Regions from separate parts of the Ureibacillus sp. FSL K6-2830 genome, predicted to be linked through region 1. Evidence: riboswitches for the same ligand, from Rfam matches in the RefSeq annotation. Region 1 holds a riboswitch; the other holds the start of a gene.
What was found. Region 1 has a riboswitch for preQ1 ahead of queC (7-cyano-7-deazaguanine synthase QueC). Riboswitches for the same ligand answer to the same signal wherever they lie in the genome.

Region 1 (3,419 bases):
CATGGAAAACGAATATGTGGTTGGTTGGGGAACTTTGGCATTAATAAATGCAGGTCTGGCACAAGGAAAAAATCGCTCTGGATTGAACTGGTTTTTGCTTTCCCTATTTTTAGGTCCTGTAGCAACATTGATTTTATTATTTGTAGAAAAGCGTTAAATTTTATTTCTTAAAAAGAGGGCGTCATTCGATTTGACATTATTAGAATGGACGCCCAATTCTTTTTATATAGATGTAAAAGCCCCTTACTCCATCAAAAAAAGACCGCTTAAATAGCATAGCACTTAAGCAGTCTTAACGATCACAATTTGATTTACAAAATCCGATAACTTGGAGAGATATTTTAAACCCCTCTTTTATTCCCCCACACAAGGGTATGGAGTTGCGGCAGTACTTTCACGTTTTGTAATTCCGCATCTGCCATTACTTTGTTAATGAGCCTTTCATATTTTTTCAGTAAATGGCTAACGAGTTTCGTTTGATCTTTTGTAGTTGTGTCATCATTGCCAACCTGTAAGAAAAATGGAATAGTCGGATATCTTAAATGTACTTTTTTTGCATATTCATAATCTTCCTCATCAAATACAACGACTTTCAATGAAATGTGCTGGTTGCCGTTTCGGGCATTTAGCTTATCTATGATTTCAGTAAGCACCGTAAAATCCGTTTTCATCCCAGAACTTGGCGGTTTAGGGGAAATCGTTAATTCATCGATTTCATACAGCCAATCTTGCCATCTGCTCCCTTGCGTTTCAACGCCAATTCTTATATCATTTTCCTTTAAAATCCGAACTAATGCCTCTAGATGACGAATCAATACAGGATTTCCACCAGAAATGGTAACAAAAGAAAATCCATTTCCTCCTAGCCCTTTTAACTCAGTCCAAATCTCTTCCGCTGTCATTTGCTTAATCAAACTTTTGCCGCTGCCATCCCAAGTAAAGGCAGAATCGCACCAGGAACAGGAATAGTCACAACCTGCCGTGCGGACAAACATCGTCTTTTGCCCGATGACCATCCCTTCCCCTTGGATGGTCGGTCCAAAAATCTCGATGACGGGGATTTTACTCATCTTCCATCCACTCCCGTCTAGCTTCTGCATAACTTGTAGGAGTCTCATAGAGTCGAATAAATTCCACCCGCGCCCCGTCAAAACCTTTCTCCTGCAACGCTTCCGCCAATTTTTCATAAATCCAAACGACCATATTCTCAGCCGTTGTGTTCATCGGGGGCAACGTTTCATTTAAATAACGATGATCCAAATAGATTTCTATTTTTTCTTTCCAGATTTTTTTAAGATCGGCAAAATCAATCACCAATCCCCGGTCGTCCGGATAGCCGCTGACGCCCAGCACCACTTTGTACGTATGGCCATGGAGATTTTTACATTTCCCATCATAAGCATGTAAATGATGAGCTGCGTCAAAAGTAAATTCCTTGCTGACGAGCACACGCTTCGAGTGATATCTCAATTGGTCTCTTTGAATATCTTCATCTAGTTTTTGAAGCTTATCAACAATTCTAAAATCTAACATGTGAAGCACCCTTTCTAGAACGTAAATACTCATCAAGACCTCTTTTTCTCAACTTACATGCTGGACATTCTCCACAGCCATCTGCAATGATTCCGTTATAGCAAGTCAATGTATTGTTTCGTACAAAATCAAGCACACCTAATTGATCTGCCAGTTCCCATGTTTGTGCTTTCGTTAACCACATGAGCGGCGTATGAATGACAAACGTATCATCCATCGCTAAATTCATTGTTACATTCAACGATTTGATAAAAACATCACGGCAATCAGGATAGCCACTAAAATCCGTTTCACATACGCCTGTTACGATATGATTTGCTCCTACTTGGCTTGCTAACACCCCTGCAAAGGAAAGGAATAGCAAATTGCGCCCCGGCACAAAGGTAGAAGGAAGCTCGCCATCTTTCCCTTCCTCAACTTCGATATCATCCCGTGTTAGTGCGTTTGGAGCTAGCTGATTTAAAAGGGACATATCAAGAATGTGATGCTTCACTCCTACTTCCTTTGCGATTTCCTTTGCACATTCAATTTCCAATCGATGTCTTTGACCATAATCAAACGTCACAGCTTCCACTTCTTTAAACTGTTCTTTTGCCCAAAACAAACATGTCGTGCTGTCTTGTCCACCACTAAATACGACGATTGCTTTTTCTTCTTTTAATATCATTAAAGACACTCCTTCATAAAGAAAAAAACAGCATCCTAAGAAGGAAATGCTGTTTCTTCTTAGTTTTTTATAGAGGGTAGCTAAGAACCTCTGTTATTCAATTATCGATTATCCACTTTTTCTGGATATAAATCATGATTCATTAAACGGTAATTTGCCATTTCTTCATATTTCGTTCCAGGTCTTCCGTAGTTGCACCATGGATCGATGGAAATTCCCCCGCGCGGAGTAAATTTCCCCCACACTTCAATATATCTTGGATCTAATAATTCAATTAAATCATTCATAATGATATTTACGCAGTCTTCATGAAAATCTCCATGATTTCGAAAACTGAATAAATATAATTTCAGCGATTTGCTTTCCACCAATTTTTTATCCGGAATATAAGAAATATAAATCGTTGCAAAATCCGGCTGCTGTGTAAGCGGACAAAGACTAGTAAATTCAGGACAATTGAATTTTACAAAATAATCCCGATTGACATGTAAATTATCCACTGCTTCCAATACTTCTGGCGCATATTTTGTTGGATATGACGTCTTTTGATTACCGAGCAGCGTCAAATCCTTTAAACCATCTTCTAATTTGCGACTAGACATAAAAAAACCTCCTTGCAAAATGTTTCCCAACATTTTCAAGAGAGGTAAACCCAATTCATTCTATTAAAACTGATGAAATAACATTGTTTCATAGTTTTTTATAGAGGGTTATGCTATGAACCTCTCCCGTTCTAGTCGGGTATTCAACTTTACTTAGTAATATTATAGAATATAGTGAAAAAGGTCAAATTTTTTTAGAAAGTTTATTAAAAAAGCAATGAGATAATCAATGGATTGCCATTTCAAATCTCAATTATCCCACCACTGATTCGCTTAAAGCCGCGCAATTTCCCTAGCTCCTCCACAAAACGGAGGCATGCAAGATCTTTCGCTTTTGCTTCAATCATAATATCTGCAGATTTTCCGAAATCCTTTAAGGCTTTAATTAATGGAAAAGCAAAATCCATATCAACATAATCCGCATGTGCCCGTAACATTTTTTCAGATTTTGGTGATGATAAATGAAATTTCGGAACTTTCCCTGTATGTTCCCAAGTCGCAAAAATCCTTGGCAACAACTCTTCTAATTCACAGTCTCCTTTATTTACTATATAGTGATGGTAATCAAATACAAAAGGTACTTTTAATTTTTCACAAATGGCTAATGTCTCTTCTGC
Region 2 (3,419 bases), 1.2 Mb from region 1:
TTTTGGAACAGGGAAATGAATGGCATTGGATTTCATCACGATGGAAAGGGCGGCAATTTCCTCTGCTGTTTCACCTTTTTCATGAAGTGCTACTAAAAATTCAGCAATTGCTTCTTTTGGTGTTTCCTCGTTAAAGATGATTTCTACCGCTTGAATCATATCGTCATAAGATAAGTTTTCCTTCTGTTGAACTCGTTTGATATAAGCTTGAATGTTCATTCTATCATCCTCCAAATTTAAAATTTGAAGTTTAGATAGAATAGCCGGTGGGAGAAATAAAAAAACCTCTGCAAAAGGGCATGAAAACCCATTTGCAGAGGACGACCTTGCTGCCGCGTTGCCACCTCTATTGAAGCAGTTATGACTTCCACCTCGGTGTGCTCACTGTCGTGAACACTTCCCAATAACGCGGGAAAGACGTCAACCACTTGCGCAGTTGCTCTCGTAAGGCCCATTCACGAAAAGGAATGCACTAGTTTCCACCAACCACTAGCTCTCTATCGCATTACACATTTCGCTACTTTTCCTTACTCATCAATTTTGCTCGGCTATTCTCAACTAAACTCAGACTCTACTCAACTAAGCTACCGGTGCGGTGATTGTGCTTCCACAACCTTTCTCCGCCACGTTTGATTTCAGTATATTTTATTCTGAAATTATATGAATGTCAATAATTTTCGGTAAATTTGGGAAGGAAAATGTTATTCGAATAAATAAGTATTTTCGAATCGATAAATTGCTAAATTCAAAAAATAATTGCTGATTGTAAAAATCAAGCAAATCCAAAAGAGTTCGTTCATTTTTAATCCTAGTATAAGAGGCCGGGGCAAAAGATAAAAAACACCATTTTCTCACGGGAGAAAATGGTGTTTTTGATAATTGAAGAAAATTGATTTCCGTTCCGGGGACGCTTTCCGCGGGCCCGGCTCGAGCCTCCTCTGATTCAATCCTTCGCTCCTTCGGGGTCTCGAAAGGGCTCGTCGCAGGAAAGCTTTGAATTTACTTCCTTGAACTTGCTCCGCTCTGCGGCTAAGCGTGCGCGACAGAAACTCGCCCCGTCACTCCAATCAATTTTTTACAAAAAATCTTTTTGCAGCTCGTTCACTTTATTAGTTAAGTCCCAGCCTCTTTATATTATTGATCGATTAAATTTTTGAAATGTAATCGTTTATCTAGCAATTGCATAATTGGAATGCCGATTAGTAAAACAACCGCTTCACCAATGGCTGTAGTTAACCACGAAAGCCAGAAGGGAAGCTCTAACGCTAACTTTAATTCTAAAGCGATAATCCACATCATGAATGTGAAGACAAATGAGTTAATCAACATACGATAGGCGATGTTTTTCACATATTTGCTAACGATGATAAGAATCGTTAAGCAAATAACGGAGTGGGCTACTCCGAAGACTAAATCAAACCAGCCTAGAGGTGAAAATAAGTTTGATATAAATACGCCTAATACAACACCTAGCATATAGCGAGGGTTAAAGGCAATTAGGTGGTTAAAGATTTCAGCGATGCGAAATTGAATATCGCCAAAGCTTAAAAATGATAGCGTATACGTTACCGCAATATAAAGTGCAGCTATGATTGCGGACATTGCCATAAATTTTGTTTTCATTAAATTTTCACTCCTTAGTTTTTTATCGTGGGATTTCGCGAACCACGGTGTGATAAGCACACAAAATATAATTCTATCATAAACAAAAAGAAAATCAAATTTAGCTTTGGAAAAAATGAACGATGATAAAGGGAAGATTTCGTACAACAAAATAAAGTTCACAATTTTGTCACAAAATATTCATTATTTCAAAAAAATAATTTATTCTAGAAAATCCTCGTAATTTAGCGATTTAAAGCGATAAATTAACATTACTAAAGTAATAAAAAGAATTTTCTTAAATTCAGAACATTCCTAATGTTATTGACTCTTGAACGATGAGAATGTAATATATCGTTAAACTCTAGCTTTATTTGAATAAAGCGAAAAAATTTTTCATTCGAAATTGTTAGTAATTTTTTGAAGGATAGCGGGGGATATTTGTATGAAAAGTAGCATGAAAAAACTATCATTTTTGCTCTTTGGTTTAATGTTGCTTCTAGCTGCTTGTGGCGGCGGCGGTAATGATACATCTGAATCGAGCGAAAACAACACAGAAAACGAAACAACAGAAGAAGCAAAAAATTATAAGATTGGTGTAACACAAATTGTTGAACATCCATCTTTAAACGCTGCATATCAAGGATTCCAAGATGCATTGAAAGATGCTGGTTTAAATGTTGAATATGATTATCAAATTGCACAAAACGATAATAGTTTGAATACGCAAATTGCACAAAACTTAGCAAGTGCAGGAGTAGATTTGATTTTCGCCAACTCCACTCCATCTGCACAAGCTGCTAAAAATGTAACAACTGAAATTCCAATTGTTTTTACATCTGTAACAGATCCGGTTGCAGCTCAATTAATTGATTCGATTGAATCACCTGGTGCAAACGTTACTGGTACGATTGACTTGCACCCAGAAGCAATTAAAACAACGGTAGAATTCATGAAAGACGCTTTAGACGTTAAATCAATCGGAATGGTTTACAACGCAGGTGAACAAAACTCAGTAGCTCAAGTAAACCAAGTGAAAGAGATTGCTGATTCATTAGGTTTAAAAGTAGAAGGTGCTACTGTATCTCAAAGTTCAGAGATCAAACAAGCTGCAGAATCTTTAATCGGAAAAGTTGATGCATTTTATATCATTACAGATAACACAGTCGTATCCGCTCTAGAATCTATTATTCAAGTAGCAGATAGCAATAAACTACCGCTTGTTGTTGGTGAATTTGACTCTGTAAGACGCGGCGGATTGTTGGCATTTGGTTTCGAGTATTACGATATCGGATATCAAGCTGGTGAAATGGCTGCAAAAATCTTAAAAGGTGAAGCGACACCTGCAGATATTCCAGCAGAATATCCAAATACATTGAAATTAGTAATGAATAAAGATGCAATTGAGAAACTTGGTCTTGAAGTGAAAGACGAGTGGGAAGCTGAGCTTGTCGAAACACAACAATAAAATATTTTCAACATGTTAGGAGAGATGATTCAATATGTTTACAGCAATGTTCGGTGCAGTTGAGCAAGGAATCATCTACGCAATAATGGCACTCGGAGTGTATCTAACATTCCGAGTGTTAGATTTTCCAGACTTGACGGTAGATGGTAGCTTTGTTTCGGGTGCGGCTACAGCTGCAACAATGATTGTTTTAGGTTATCACCCAATATTAGCTACGTTAGCAGCGATTGTCGTAGGATTTATTGCAGGATGTATCACTGGTTTGCTCCATACAAAAGGAAACATTAATCCGCTCCTTGCCGGGATTATTATGATGATTGGCCTCTATTCCGTAAACCTGCGAATTATG

Region 2: it holds a riboswitch for preQ1, as region 1 does, so the genes downstream of both, NSU17_RS05500 (QueT transporter family protein) here and queC (7-cyano-7-deazaguanine synthase QueC) in region 1, are expected to answer to the same signal.

The regions. Positions count from the first base shown of each region.
Region 1 is NZ_JBBOQR010000001.1:2,323,820-2,327,238, reverse strand. Features, by position in the region: gene NSU17_RS11495 (hypothetical protein) at 2-157, shown strand; gene queE (7-carboxy-7-deazaguanine synthase QueE) at 342-1,070, opposite strand; gene queD (6-carboxytetrahydropterin synthase QueD) at 1,063-1,533, opposite strand; gene queC (7-cyano-7-deazaguanine synthase QueC) at 1,520-2,200, opposite strand; PreQ1 riboswitch class I at 2,254-2,297, opposite strand; gene queF (preQ(1) synthase) at 2,302-2,802, opposite strand; PreQ1 riboswitch class I at 2,887-2,932, opposite strand; gene uvsE (UV DNA damage repair endonuclease UvsE) at 3,045-3,419, opposite strand, start outside.
Region 2 is NZ_JBBOQR010000001.1:1,124,887-1,128,305, reverse strand. Features, by position in the region: gene trpD (anthranilate phosphoribosyltransferase) at 1-219, opposite strand, end outside; T-box leader at 314-544, opposite strand; gene NSU17_RS05500 (QueT transporter family protein) at 1,135-1,623, opposite strand; PreQ1 riboswitch class I at 1,632-1,675, opposite strand; gene NSU17_RS05495 (ABC transporter substrate-binding protein) at 2,048-3,070, shown strand; gene NSU17_RS05490 (ABC transporter permease) at 3,105-3,419, shown strand, end outside.